2 regions of the Nitrospira sp. KM1 genome follow, and region 2 is predicted to be linked to the other one. Evidence: riboswitches for the same ligand, from Rfam matches in the RefSeq annotation. Region 2 holds a riboswitch; the other holds the start of a gene.
What was found. A riboswitch is a leader RNA that binds a small molecule or an ion and turns the genes downstream of it on or off. The one in region 2 is predicted to bind cobalamin.

Region 1 (7,620 bases), 300 kb from region 2:
CTCGAATCGTCGAAGGGCTGGAACTCCTCGCGCGCGCCATCCATCCGGAGGCATTTGCCGACGACCCTGTCATGACCCGACCATGATGCCGACTCTTTCGCATCCTCCATCGTCCCAGCCGACTCACATGGTCCAGGCATCGAATACCGTCCCTCGTTCGCAAGAAATTGATCACCATACTTTTCAACAGTCCACGCTCACGACGAAGCGTTGGTTGACCATAATCATCTTCTTATCCGCGGTATCGGTGGCGACAGTGGTGTTATGCCTTCAGTTCGGTACGCAATACATCGGATTGGGCGAAATGTTCGGAATCATCTGGCGGACGATCACAAGCTTCCCCGGGACGGCCGATTCCGATGTGACCGCCACCATTCTGATGCAGGTGCGCCTTCCCAGGGTGTTGTTGGGATTTTTGGCAGGAGCGAGCCTGGCCGCGATCGGCGTCACATTGCAGGCATTGCTGCGCAATGCATTGGCAGATCCCTACGTGCTCGGGGTGTCGAGTGGAGCGGCGCTCGGCGTGTCGGTGGCCGTCCTTTTCGGCGTGGGTACGACGATACTGTCGGTATCGGCGTTGCCGCTATGCGGATTTTTGGGAAGCCTCATGGCGTTGGCCGTGATCTATCGTATGGCGGTGAGTTATGACCGTCTCCCCATCCACAGCGTCCTCCTGGCCGGCGTCATCTTGAATGCGATCTTCTCGGCACTCATCATGTTCATCACCTCGATCCTGGATCCGAATCGTTCGTTCGGGATGATGGCCTGGCTCATGGGGTCGCTGACGGCTCCAGCTCTTCCCGCATTGTCGGTCTTTTCTTTGTATGTGCTGCTGGGTCTATTTCTCTTGCTGAGACACGTCGGCGTGCTGAACCTGATGGCGTTCGGCGAGGATGCGGCGCGGTCTCTGGGCATTGATACCGAGCGGGTGAAACGGAATCTTCTTCTCCTATCGGCCTTGATGACCGGCGCCGTCGTGTCCTTCAGCGGCATGATTGGCTTCATTGGCATGGTGATTCCCCACGCCGTGCGTATGGTGTTTGGTGCGGATCACCGTCTCCTTATGCCTGCTTCAGTCTTGATCGGAGGCGCATTTCTGACGGTTGCCGACACACTTGCCCGAACGTACGCGGCGCCGTCGGAACTACCGGTGGGAATTGTGACGGCATTGGCCGGTGGTCCGTTTTTCGTCTATTTGTTGGTCTGGAGAAAGGACCGCATGTCGTGAACGCCTCCGTCGAGATGAATTTGCCGGCAGAGAACGAGTCACAGGGATCGGTCCCGCATGCGTTCGACGTTCGCGGCTTGCATTTCCGCTATGGGAAACAAGACCAGGCCGCTTCACCCTGGATCATCCGAAACGTCAATTTCCATGTCGAGTCAGGTCAAATCCTGGGAATCGTCGGGCCCAACGGGTCCGGAAAGACATCTCTGCTCAAACTATTCGCGAGGATTGCCAGACCCTCGAAGGGTTCCATCGAATTATTTGGACACTCTTTGTGGGATTTGACTCCGGATAAGGTTGCACGGTCCGTGGCATTCGTGCCCCAAGAATCCGATTTGTCATTTCCGTTTACCGTAGCCGAAACAGTTCTCATGGGGCGATTTCCGCATCGCCATCATTCCTACTGGGACATGGGATTTGGCTGGGACCGCCGAGACGATCGAGCGATCGCGCAACAGGCAATGGAGACCATGGATGTCTGGGGGCTTGCCGGACGAGCCGTCACGGAGCTCTCGGGCGGCGAGCGGCAACGTGTCATCATCGCCCGCGCGCTCGCTCAAGATACGAAGATCCTGTTATTGGACGAACCGACCGCATTTCTGGATCTGCAGCATCAGGTTGAGATGTGCGCGCTCCTGCGCAGGCTGAAACGCGACAGCAGCATGACGATTGTCTTGGTCTCGCACGATCTGAATATCGCCAGTCAGTCCTGCGATAGAGTTGCGGTAATGAAAGACGGGGCTATCCAAGCTTTGGGCTCGCCGGAACACGTCATGCGGGCCGATGTCTTGCGCCAGGTTTATAGTTGCGATGTCCTGATCGACCGGCATCCGGAATCTGGACTTCCACGGATTACATTACCGGGAGATCGATCCGCTCAGAGTTCGAGTTGATAGAAGAAAAGACGGGAAGGTTCGTGCCCGGCCACCCGTCATTCCGATCAGGGCATGGGATATTGAGGAGGGATTGTCAGACCAACGCCGTCGGTGACGGGGAAGATGGTGAAAAACCATCACGGTGCCGCCACTGTAAGCGGGGAGCGACTCTGCACGAACGCCACTGTCTAGAAATGTGACGACGGAACCGAGTGGTCCGTCGCATCGGCTGGTCACGCCGGTGCGGCGTGCTCTCAGCCGATCTCGCAAGAGGATGGGAAGGCGCAGAGAAGCATCGATCCGCGAGTCAGGAGACCCGACCGACGGAGCGCATCAACACCCTTCGAGCCAAAGGGAGGTTTCCATGTGTCAGGTTTCCGTCTGCCTTGTCATTCGTGTGCTGATTCTTGTGATCGGCCTCGCGGTTCCCGTTCAGACCGTCCGTGCGCAAGAAGTTGCGATGGCCGAGTCATCCGAAGTCATAGAAACTCAGGAAGTGGTCGTCAGTGCCACAAAAACGGAAACTCCCATAAGAGAAGTTACGAGCGCCGTCGAAGTGATCTCCGGCGAACAAATGCAACAGCGCAAGGTCAGAACCGTGGCTGAGGCGTTACGATGGGCGCAAGGGATGGCCGTATTTCAAAGCGGCGGACCGGGAACGAATGTGGATGTGCGGATGCGGGGAGGAACACCGGAGCAGACGCTCGTTCTGATCGACGGCGCCATCGTCAACAGTGCCACACTGGGCACCTATGATTTTGCCAATTTGACGAGCGACAACATTGAACGCATCGAAATCCTGCGGGGCAGTCAAGGCATGATGTGGGGTTCGGATGCCATGGGCGGCGTGATCAATATCACAACGAAACGTGGACGAGAGACGCCGAACGTCTCGGGCTTTGCAGAGTACGGATCGTTTAATACGATTCGCGAAGGGGCCACCGTTTCGGGAAAGAAGGGACCGGTCGATGTAGCCGCATCCCTCACTCGGTGGGATACAGCCAGCTTTTCCGCCATCAATTACAGACGCGGTGCAAGTGAACGGGACGGGTTTCATAACTGGCAGGGTTCAGTCAGGTTGGGAGTCGATCTTCCGAAAGACGGACGACTGGATTTTAATTTTCGTTGGATGGATGGAATTACGAACTTAGATGGATTCGCATTCACTGATCCTGCCGACGTGCTTGGCGCAAAAACGCAAAGCAAGCAGCATGTCTTTTCCGGCTCATATATGCAACCGATCACGGACTGGTGGTCGCAAAAGCTGACGTTGGCACGAGCAACCGATAATCTGGTGACGAGCTCTGGAACGCTTCAGCGTAATCTGGTCACTGGGTTTGAGGATACTCCGTTTGCCTTCAACTCCGAGATCAGCACCACCAGTAATCGAATCGAGTGGCAGCATGATTTTCAGGTTGCCAAGCCGGTAATGTTGACGGCGGGGTACCAATTTCGCGAGCAGCTTGGAGAATTTGTCGATACTCTGAACGGTACAAGCCTCATTCCTAACAAAGGCGTGAGCAGTAATGCAGGATTTGCCGAAGCCAAACTCAATTTATGGGACCGTCTGTTTGGAACAGCAGGGATTCGGCAAGACGAATACAATGTATTTGGAAGTGCGACTACATACCGTGTCACAGCTGGTTATCTAGTCAAAGAAACCGGAACCAAGTTGCGCGGCAGCTATGGAACTGGCTTCCGTGCTCCGACGATCAATCAGCTATTCTTTCCCGACTTCGGCAATCCAAATTTGAAACCGGAGAAAAGCAAAGGTCTAGATATTGCACTCGATCAATCGTTGTTTAATGACCGGGTACTGTTAAGCGCCGGGTACTTTTGGACCCGGTATCAAAATCTGATCCTGTCGGTGTTTGATCCAGCCGGATGTCCACCGGGAGGGTTTGGGTTTTGTGCTCAGAATATCGGAGCAGCTAGGGCGGATGGACTTGAAGCAAGTGCCAAGATCCAAGTGGTTCGTGACCGTCCTTGGATCAAGAGCCTGGACGTGCAGTTCCAATACACGTATACGAACACCGAAAATCTGACTGATAATGCGAACACCCGGCTGCCCAAATGGCCGCTCCATCAATGGTCAACCATAGTCAGCTATCAGCCTGTCGAATCGTTCAGAGCCAATCTCGAGGGCCGATATATTGGGCAGCGGTTCAATGATACATTTAATGATCAACCGATTTCGTCTTTTTATGTCTGGAATGCGTCGGCCACCTATGACGTCAGTAAGTCCGTCCAAATCTATGGAAGAGCCGACAATATTTTTGGCCGCCGGTATGAAGAAGTCTTGTATTTCGGAACGCCCATCAAATCGATATTCGGCGGGGTACGGATCAATTTCGACGTGCCGTTATAGTCCGAGGAGAAGCAACATTTGTGAGCCTGGACGGCGGATCGGCAAGAGCCGTCGTCCCGGCTTGCTCCGTGGAGGTCAAGGACTGTATGAAGGGATCGATCGTCAAGGTCTGCGAAGTGTGCGGAGGGACATTTGAGTGCGGGCAGTATTGCTGCTGGTGCGGACAACTAGCTGTGACGACAGAGCAGATGGATTGGATTGAGCAAGCCTTTGACGATTGTCTTTGCCCAAGCTGTCTGAGGAAAATTGTCAGCGGAGAAATCGGTCCTACTGCCGCAATCATGAAAAGGACCTGACATGCGTATTACAAAAGTCTATACGAGGACCGGCGATGCGGGACAAACCCGTTTGGCCGGTGGACAGCAGGTGTGGAAGGACAGTCTTCGCGTGGAGGCCTATGGAACCATCGATGAACTGAACGCATCGATTGGACTGGCCCGGACGCTGAACAATGAAAAAGACTCAGTCCAGGCAGCTCGCCTCGAAACCGATTTACGATGGGTTCAAAACAAACTGTTCGATATCGGCAGTATTCTCGCCACGGCAGCAGGTGATCGCTTCAAGAACATGCCGACGATCACGGCGCAGGACGTGACGGGGCTCGAGCATATGATTGATCGCTGTCAGGAAGATCTAGCCCCCCTCAAGGAATTCATCTTACCAGGCGGAGGGAAAGTCTCCGCCACGTTGCACGTATCGCGAACCATCTGCCGTCGAGCGGAACGTGTCTGTATTCGTCTGTCGCGGGAAGAAACGGTCGAAGCCGAGATCAATAAATTCGTGAACCGGTTGAGCGACGCGCTGTTCGTCCTGGCGCGATGGGTCGCCAAAATGCACGGCGAGCCGGAGTTTCTATGGGAGCGTCAATCGGCAGACCTCAAAGCGGAACGCTAGTGCATGCCGGCACGCACGCTCATGATCCAGGGAACGGCGTCGCATGTCGGCAAGTCCACGCTCGTGTCGGCCCTGTGCCGCGTGTTCACGAGGCGAGGGCTTCGCGTCGCGCCCTTCAAAGCACAAAACATGTCGAATAATTCCTTCGTCACTCCGGACGGGAAGGAGATCGGCCGAGCCCAGGCCGTGCAAGCTGCGGCCTGCGGACTGGCGCCGAGGGCGGATTTCAATCCCGTGTTGATTAAGCCGGCCGATGATCTCCGGGCTCAACTGATTGTCGCGGGTGATGTGTGCGATACATTGACTGCCGCAGATTTCGGAATGATCCGGCGCCGATATTGGTCTGTGGTACAAGAAAGTTTTTCGCGACTCGCTCACGAATTCGACCTGGTTGTGCTCGAAGGCGCCGGCAGCCCCGCGGAGGTCAATCTTCGGGACTGCGATGTCGTAAACATGCAGATGGCTCGGTTCGCAGGGGCGCCGGTTGTTTTGGTGGGGGATATCGACCGAGGCGGGGTATTTGCCTCGTTGGTCGGTACCTGGTCATTGCTGGACGAACCCGATCGTCGGCATTTGAAGGCCTTCGCCGTCAATAAGTTTCGCGGGGACGAGCATCTTCTCGACGGCGGGCTGACTCGCGTTTCGAAGGAAACCGGGATGGTCTGCGCCGGCGTGGTTCCCTATATAAAGGATATGAATATTCCGGAGGAGGATTCGTTGGGGTGGTTGAGCGGATTTGTTTCGACTGACAAGATGCCCGATCGCATCAGGGTTGGCATCGTGGACCTCCCTGCAATTTCCAATGCGACGGATTTCGAGCCGCTGGCCTCGGAGCCGGATGTCGAAGTTCTGCGAATGGAGCGACCTGGTGATCATTTGGTGGATGCCCTGATATTCCCCGGAACAAAACACACGATCCAGGCATTGAGCTTCGTTCGCGCTCGTGAATTTGACACTTTTGCAGAACGGGTCCTGGAGGCCGGTGGTATGGTCGGCGGCATTTGCGGCGGGTACCAGCTCCTTGGACGGACCATCCGGGACCCGGAACATCTGGAATCCGATCAGGCCGAAGCATGCGGGCTTGGAATCCTCCCGGTCGAAACCGTGTTCGCCGTACCGAAGATTGTCCAACCTGTCGCAGGACGTCACGCGGAGAGCGGGACGGCAGTGACAGGCTATCGTGTGCATATGGGACGCACCACCATTCGAGGAAAAAGTCAGCCCTTCATTCATATGCAGTCCCCGACGGCGGAGGAATATCTTGATGATGGCGTCTCCCTCGATCACGGGAGGAAGTTTGGGACTTCTGTGCATGGACTGTTCGAGTGCGCCGAATTTCGGCGATGGTGGTTGAATCGATTGCGCCGATGGAAGGGATGGGAGGTTCTCCCGGTGACACACAGCCACTCATTGGACGCTAAAATCGACCGGCTGGCCGATGTGGTCGTGAAGCACCTGGCGCTACCCGTTATTGACCGGTTGATCGAAGAGGGAGTGTAGTGCGGAGAAGGGACAAGCCGGCATCCGAGCTGATCCTGGTCCTGGGCGGCGCATCGTCAGGTAAAAGTGAGGCGGCGATGAACATAGCGGTTCGCGGTGTGAAACGGACGGCGCGCCGTGCATTCGTGGCCACGGGACAAGGGTTGGATGAGGAGATGGCGATGAAGATTGCCAGACACCGGCGCACGCGATCATCCTCATGGAAGACCGCGGAAGTCCCTCTCGGACTGGTTGCATGGATGAAACGGCATGCGGCGTCGTATCGCGTGATTCTCGTCGATTGCCTGACGATGTGGGTGTCGAACCAGTATGAACAGGAAATCTCGGATTCAAGAGTGCTGAAGGATGCAAAGGCCATTCTTTCGTGTATCCGGAAGAGTCACGCTCGGGCTGTGCTCGTCAGTAACGAGTTGGGCATGGGCCTTGTCCCTGCAGATAGAGTCTCCAGGCGATTTCGTGAACTGGCAGGAGCTCTCAATCAGCTGATTGCCGCCGAAGCGGACCAAGTGTTCTTAGTGGTGAGCGGGCTTCCTGTTCAGATCAAATAGGAGAGTTATGTCTTTATTGGATGTCACACGTATGATTGGTTTCCCTGATATGACTGCCGCTGCTGACGCGCAGCGGCGATTGGACAACTTGACCAAGCCCCAAGGAAGCCTCGGCCGCCTTGAGGAGTTAGCCGTGCAGTATTGCGCCATGACTGGAGATCGCAAACCCGCCGTTCCGTCGGGTGTCGTCTTTACATTCGCTGCGGACCA
Region 2 (7,620 bases):
CGCGGCAAAGAAGAAGAGCCCTTCGATGCAGGCCGCAAAGCCGATGAGGTTCTGCAGAAACAGCCGGCGTTCGTCTCGGGTATGCAAGACGCTCAGATGCTGAAGGGAGTTCATCCATGTGAAACAAAACTCTGCCTTGCGGCGTATCGACGGAATGGTTTCGATGGCGGCGAATGCATCGTGCCGTTCAGCGGCGTCCGGCACGTAGGTATCCAGCAGGGTCAAATAAAACTGAACATGGAGGGCTTCTTCGTACAGCTGCCGCGACAAGTACATCCGCGCTTCCGGCGCATTGATGTGTCGATACAGATTCAGGACCAGGTTGTTGGCGACAATAGAATCCCCTGTAGCGAAGAAGGCAACCAGGCGCTGGACGAGATGACGTTCGGATGAATTCATCTTGCTTCGCAAGTCGTCTACATCTGTTGAAAAGTCGACTTCTTCGACTGTCCAAGTATTGCGGATGGCGGCCCGATACATGTCAAAAAACACTGGATAGGTCATCGGCCTCAGCGTCAGACACATACCAGGATCGAGGAGTCGTGCCGGGCGTTCGACATATTTCATTGGCAGGCCTCGCAGGATCCTGGATTCTCCAGGGAACAGGCGATGTCTCGTGCGATATCATGCTTCGACGGTGAGGTGGTGTTCGGCGTGGACGCGGAGGCCATTCTGCCACCCTGCAAGTCAGCCGATGCGGCATCGATGGTGGCTTTTGCGATCCGTGTGGCAGGACGCGAACGAAGGTAGTAAGTCGTTTTCAGACCTTTCTGCCAGGCATAAAAGTACATGCTGGACAGTTGCCCGATATTCGGGTTTTCAATGAACAGATTCAGCGACTGGCTCTGATCGATGAATGCCCCGCGATCCGCAGCCATATCGATTAATGATCGCATCGGGATTTCCCAGACGGTGCGATACAGCAGACGCAAGTCATCGGGAAGATCGTCGAATGATTGAACCGATCCTTCGGCCATCTTCAATCGGTTACGCATGACTTCGGTCCAAAAGCCCCTCAGTTTCAGATCGGAGACCAGATACCGGTTGACCTGCAGGAAATCACCGGACAAGGTTTCCCGCTTAAATAGGTTGGACACTTGCGGCTCGATGCACTCATAGCAACCGGCAATAGATGCAATCGTCGCGGTCGGTGCGACCGCTATAAGAAGAGAATGCCGCAAACCGTGTGTGCGGATACGAGCTCGCAAGGCTTCCCACCGTTCCGGCTCGGAAGGGGAGACACTCCAAGCATCGAACTGGAGCTGACCATCTGCGGCACGCGTTTCGTCGAAGGCAGGATGACGACCCTTGGTCATCGCCAGATCCATCGAGGTCGACAGGGCATGAAAATAGATGTCCTCGGCGATGCGACAAGACAATCGCCTTGCTTCTGCGCTGTCGAACGGCAGCCGCAACTGAAAGAACACGTCCTGCAGGCCCATCACGCCGAGGCCGACCGGCCGCCAGCGAAAATTTGAAGCCTGGGCCGCAGGAATCGGATAGAAATTCAGATCGATGACGCGATCGAGTTGATGGACCGCCGTCCGAACGGTCTGCGCCAGCTTGGTGAAGTCGAACGATACCGTCCCGCCAGGCTCGGTGAAGAGGTGCCGAGACAGATTGATGGACCCGAGGTTGCAGACCGCGGTTTCGTTTTGGGAGGTGACTTCGAGAATTTCCGTACAGAGGTTCGACAAATGGACCGTGCGCCCGGATCTCGCGGTCTGATTACAGGTCCGATTGGATGTGTCCTTGAACGTCATCCATCCGTTTCCAGTCTGTGCAAGGGTGCGCATCATCCGCGCGTACAATGTGCGCGCCTTCACTGCCTTGACGGCCTGTCCATCGCGTTCAGCCTGCTCGTAGGCCTGCACGAAAGCGTCTCCGTACAAATCGGGGAGTTCAGGGACGTCTTTCGGATCGAACAGGCTCCAATCTGCATCCTGTTCCACGCGTTCCATGAACAGATCCGGAATCCAGTTTGCGAGATTCAGATTGTGAGTGCGAGCAGCCTCGTCACCGGTGTTATCGCGCAGCTCGAGAAATTCTTCGACGTCGGCGTGCCATGGTTCAAGATAGACGCAGCAAGCTCCCTTGCGTTTTCCTCCTTGATTGACCGCCGCCACGGAGGCGTCGAGCGTCTTCAGCCAGGGAATGATTCCGCTGGAATTGCCGTTCGTGCTCTCGATGAGCGAACCGCGGGAGCGGACGCGATGATAGGCCAGGCCGATACCGCCGGAAAATTTCGACAGCATGGCCACGTCTGTGTATCGCTGGTAAATCTGTTCCAGAGCATCTTCCGGCGAATCGAGAAGGAAACAGCTGGACAATTGCTCATGCCGCGTTCCGGCGTTGAAGAGGGTGGGAGAGCTCGGCAGATATTCCAGGACGGACATCAGCCGGTACAATTCCAGGGCATCGGAGACCGTTTCAGACAGTGCGCAGGCAATACGCAAGAAAAAGTGTTGGGCAGTCTCGATGACTTGCCGGCTGATCGGATGTTTGAGCAGATAGCGGTCGTAGATGGTGCGCAGGCCGAAGTATTCGAACTCCCGATCCCGCGCCGGCGTGATCGCATCATTCAACTTACGGGCGTTTTGAGAAACGAACGCCGCGAGGCGACCATTGATGAGTCCAAGGCGTTGCCCTTCTGCAATGGATTGCGTAAAGGCGTGGATCTCCTGATTGCGGACTTCCTTATCGATGTAGGTCGAGAGCAGCCGTGCGGCCAATTTGGAATATTGCGGCTCTTCTACAATGAGCCCTGCGGCCGTTTGAATCGAGAGACGGTCGAGTTCCCTGGTCGTCGCGCCATCGTAGAGTCCGCTGATCGTCTTGGTAGCAATTCGTAGCGGATCGATATCCGTCAAACCGGTGCAACAGCGTTCGACAGCGCGAACGATCTTCATTACATCGACGGCCTCCATCGAACCGTTGCGTTTGCGCACACGCATCGTTGAAGGAGACGAGGATGTTCCGCTGTCATTGGCCCGGTGCGCTGAGGCTGCAGGAGAAACGGATTGGGGATCTACCTGCTGGGCGGGATCGTTGGCCATAATGCCTCCTCGTTCGGTGGTTGCGCAAAGGATGTACCCTTGCGGGTTGACCGTGAGGAGCCGACATCAGCTAACACTGCCCTTTGAGACGACGCCAGGGCGTGTAAAGCCGACCTTCACCCCCACGGGTGACGGGAAGCTATGAAAGGGGATGGTCGTGAACCGAGGACGGAGGAAGGAAAGAGATCCGTACCAGCTCAGACCCATGGCCCTCCCACGAGGCTTCCAGGTCAAACCGACATCGGTTGTCTCTCCAATGTCAGATGCTGGCAGGTCTTCGGGCTTGCGAGCGTGTCGGCGTATGCCGCGTTCCTACTCTCCACCGCTTCCCAACTCTGACGAGTCAGTGCGAAGGTGGAGTCGTTCTCGCTTACCGCTGCGGGGCAGCCCCGGATTCACACCGGGTTCCCTCTTCGTCTCCGAGTATTTCGGAGAACCAGCACGGGGCGGGAGTCTATAGTCGATTCCGAGCGATGTCAAGACATACTCCGCGCTGTTTGTGTCTCAATGGTTACGTTGGAATGTCGCGTACACCATCATGAGCTTGGTTTTGCGAGTGGTAGGAAAGTTTGACGACGTCACCGTCCTTTACGATCGAGTGTTCCGATCCGATCCGTCTGTTCACAATAATGACGACTTCACGATCGATCACGAATGGGAGGAGCGCCCCCAGTCGAGGGGGATGATCTTCGATCAATTTTTTCACGGTGGTGGGCAGTGATGTCTCAATGTCCAGTTCATGCTCATCCAGTGCGGTTCGTAACGTCAGTCCAAATATTAAGACTTTAATCATGAGGCCTCGGATGCTTTCGGTAATGGTTGCACTGGCGCGATTCTCTCATGAGCCTTTGTGAATAATCGGATCGAGATTGAAGGCGATGCTGATACGAGGAGCATTCCCCGTATACCGCGTGACTGCGTGAAACAGCCAGCCGGGAAACAGCAGGCATTGGCCGGCTGAGGGGGTAAACGAGACACTCGCTCCTGCGTCATGGAGCTCTGGCACGCTGTATCGGAGATATGGGGCTAGCATGCGCGGCAGACATCCTCGCGGATCATAGAGTTGCAATTCTCCGCCATTTGCTCCCTGTGAGACGTCGCCCACGTCGATGTAATACACGCCGGACCAAAAACTGCCGGGATGTGGGTGGCAAGCATTGCTGCCTCCCTTCCGCTGTACATTGGCCCACAATTCGGCTACTCGCCACTCGGGTTGCCGCGCGTGGAGACTCGATCGTTCTGACAACTCTGTCATGCACGTGGCGACTTGGGTGACCTGACCAAGGAGAAGCTCAAGCGGATCGGCAGCCCATTCCAGCATGGAGAGATCATGAGGAGACGACCATCCGACAACCTCGTCGTCTGAATAACTCGGTTGAGAGGTTTCTCGTTCGAGGATAAGACGAGAAAGCTCGGCGTTGATGCGACGGTGGTCCACAACGGTAAACACCAGCAGCGGCGTGGCAAAGAGTGGTCTGATGGAGATTTCGTTTTCAGGCGTCACATTGCCGACCGATCCCGTGGTCCATCGAGGTTCCCGGACGAGGAGAGGATCAGCCGAAATGTGTGTGGATTTCGGACCGACCTGCATCCCCGCGGATAACGAGAATCCTTGTGAAGGGGATGTGGTCGTGAACTTAGAACGGAAGAGAAGAGACGAGTCCGTACCAGCTCAGACCCACGGCCCTCCCACGAGGCATCAAGGTCTAACAGGCACCGGTTGTCTCTCCGGAGCCGGATGCTGGCAGGTCTTCGGGCTTGCGAGCGTGTCGGCGTATGCCGCGTTCCTACTCTCCACCGCTTCCCAACTCTGACGAGTCAGTGCGAAGGTGGAGTCGTTCTCGCTTACCGCTGCGGGGCAGCCCCGGATTTGCACCGGGTTCCCTCTTTATTCTCTGAACGATCTCAGAGACCAGCAACGGGGCGGAGTCTATATTTCTGAACCAATTCAAGTCAAGGACATGAATGGCTGAACTGATAGCGATCATCATTAAATCAGTGAGAGAGCCCTCACACGAAAAACTGTTCGCGATCCAAGCCATGAAAACACGGGCGAAGGAATTCGGCGGCTCATCGAGCCGTGTCGATCTTGCCTGATGACTCACTCGTCGTCCGCTCATAGACCAGCGCGATGCGCTGGAATCTGGCAGAGAAGATGGAGATTGGTACTGCCGGCGCTACTTGATGGCGATGCTGGATCGTGCATGCGCGATGCTCCTGCGCAGGGGGGGTGCTACCACGAAAATAGAGAGAAGGACTTCATGAGCAAGCTTTTGACGATGAACGAGGCAGCAGGGTATTTAGGCGTGTCGAAACTCACGCGCATGGTTGGGTACCAGCTTATAAAGTGAGCTTCATCAAGGTCGGTCGATTCGTGAAATTTCGACATGAGCACTTAGGCAAGTGGGAATTCCTTATGATGCTAGAGGAGTACGGGCAGTGCGGCTAAAACCTTAAGCGAGAGTCTATCACCGCTAAGAAGGTCTGACACAGTTCAGGTTCTTCCCCCGCCCGCTGTCAAGCTGACCTTGCAGAGAATTGCAAAAGTGCGTAGCCTGTCGACTAGGTACGTCTTCACCGGCGAGAGGAAACCCATTTATCACATGATAAGATCATTGCAAGGTAGCTCTGGTGAAAGCCAGCATTCCTGATTTCGGATTCCACGATTTGAGGCATTGCGCTTCCACCAACCTAAGAAGGGTAGGGGTGGACACGGCACCGGCAATGCACAAGTGGGGCACAAGTCTGAGAAAATGTGGAAACGGTACAATGCGATTGAAAAGCATGACTTGACTCCTAATACCCAAAAGTTCGATAGATACCCTTTAAGCTGGACACGCCGGTAACACTTGGTCGAACGTTAAAGTAGATACACCAGCTAAGTGATTGAGATATTTATCGCGCCCGTAGCTCAGTTGGATAGAGCATCAGCCTTCTAAGCTGAGGGTCGCTGGTTCGATTCCAGCCGGGCGCACCATTTCATAGTCGCTGACAGCTAAATTTTTTAAGTATCTGAAGGGTAAGGGTAGTTCTTCATTTCTTGAAGTTCGAAAGCCCTCATTCCGTTGATAGGACAATTTATTAGCAAAGACTAGTTTCTTCCGATAGAGGACCACCGCGATGACCGACCTTGATGAAGCTATCGGAGCGTTCATGCGTGACAATCCGTCCGTAACAAATCCGGCATTGATCCTTCATGGCATTCTGGAAGCACACCCAGATCTGAGAGAGGGAAACGAAATAGATCTGGATATTATTGGTCTATTTGTTCAATGCTGCGAACCGGAACCACCGCGATGAAACACTTTTGACCGTATCGAGAATGTTGCTTGGCGAGTACTGACTCAATCTCGCATTCGCTCTAGCTTCGCGGGCCCTGCGAGAACCCTGGCTACTAGCCATTACATTGAATGTCGCAAACGCAGTTAAGGTGATTCCCCCAATACCTCAGCTCAGTGATTAGTTTCTTGGGCATCAATGGCACTCAGAATCGTACAAGCCTGTCATCCATTTGCGTAGATATCATCTCACTCGTAAGGACATTGGCACGCACTACCCGAAACATGCCAAAGCGGCACAGCCCTGTGCCAAACGCCAGACGCATTAACAGGAACGTGGGCACTTCTCGCAATGATTTAATCAACCCGCTCACGCCAAACCGAACAAGTCCTGCTGGACGGACAAATCCCTGCCAGATGGAATCGAGCCATGAGGGTATGGTTTCGACAGTCCAATCTGCTGTGGTGACTTCACCCGCCACCAGTCCGGTTGACTCCAGTAATTCTGAAAACCCTTCAATGCTCGAAAACGCTGGATGAGACCACTGATCCAGCAGTTGCCGCATCACTGGCTTTTCCCAAAAATTGAGTGGAACCTGACGATCGTCCCGCTGATTCCAATCGGCAACGACCAGAATTCCACCCGGTTTCAGAACACGCAGTAGCTCCCGAGCGAATTGTGCCTTATCCGGCATGTGCGGTCCTGCCTCGACCGACCAGACCACATCAAAACTGGCATTGGGGAACGAAAGTGCCAGTGCATCATCGATCTGAAAGTGGGCATTCACCTCTGGGGAGGTCAGTGCTTGAGCACGTCTGACTTGCTGAGGGCTGAGCGTGATTCCTGTGACAGCAAAGCCATAATCTCGCGCGAGAATGCGACTGCTGCCGCCAATGCCACAGCCCACATCTAAAACCGTCGTACCGGAAGGAAGCTTGTCTAACCCACCCCAATGCACCATTTCATGCACAAAGTCTGACTTGGCTTTGAGAAAATCCTTTTTGCGTGGTGGAGAGCCATAGTGACCCAGATGGATATGTTCGCCCCAGTAGAACTCTAGAATGCCGTCATTGGTCCAATCATCATAGGAATTGGCGACAGAATCGGCAGACTGATATTTGCGGGGAAATAGCAAGTACAACATTAATCCAATCAGCAGTAACCCCAGGAGAAGGACGATCGCCCATATGAAAATGTTCATCATATCGAATGTCCAAATGAACGTGATCTCATTAACATGTACGGACAATACAAAGAAAAGTGACCGAGTAACCTGGGAAGCACC

Region 1: linked by a shared signal. The riboswitch ahead of W02_RS03830 (TonB-dependent siderophore receptor) and the one ahead of W02_RS02430 (2OG-Fe(II) oxygenase family protein) in region 2 are both predicted to bind cobalamin.

What each region holds. Positions count from the first base shown of each region.
Region 1 is NZ_AP022671.1:821,477-829,096, reverse strand. It holds gene W02_RS03845 (ABC transporter substrate-binding protein) at 1-86, shown strand, start outside; gene W02_RS03840 (iron ABC transporter permease) at 83-1,228, shown strand; gene W02_RS03835 (ABC transporter ATP-binding protein) at 1,225-2,118, shown strand; cobalamin riboswitch at 2,176-2,439, shown strand; gene W02_RS03830 (TonB-dependent siderophore receptor) at 2,465-4,468, shown strand; gene W02_RS21990 (cysteine-rich CWC family protein) at 4,555-4,764, shown strand; gene W02_RS03820 (cob(I)yrinic acid a,c-diamide adenosyltransferase) at 4,766-5,362, shown strand; gene W02_RS03815 (cobyric acid synthase) at 5,366-6,862, shown strand; gene cobU (bifunctional adenosylcobinamide kinase/adenosylcobinamide-phosphate guanylyltransferase) at 6,862-7,410, shown strand; gene cobT (nicotinate-nucleotide--dimethylbenzimidazole phosphoribosyltransferase) at 7,418-7,620, shown strand, end outside.
Region 2 is NZ_AP022671.1:520,370-527,989, forward strand. It holds gene W02_RS02415 (ribonucleotide-diphosphate reductase subunit beta) at 1-567, opposite strand, end outside; gene W02_RS02420 (ribonucleoside-diphosphate reductase subunit alpha) at 564-2,954, opposite strand; cobalamin riboswitch at 3,307-3,512, opposite strand; gene W02_RS02425 (MoaD/ThiS family protein) at 3,568-3,849, opposite strand; gene W02_RS02430 (2OG-Fe(II) oxygenase family protein) at 3,895-4,560, opposite strand; cobalamin riboswitch at 4,782-4,988, opposite strand; gene W02_RS21720 (hypothetical protein) at 5,022-5,153, shown strand; tRNA gene W02_RS02435 (tRNA-Arg) at 5,957-6,033, shown strand; gene W02_RS02440 (hypothetical protein) at 6,177-6,356, shown strand; gene W02_RS02445 (methyltransferase domain-containing protein) at 6,541-7,536, opposite strand.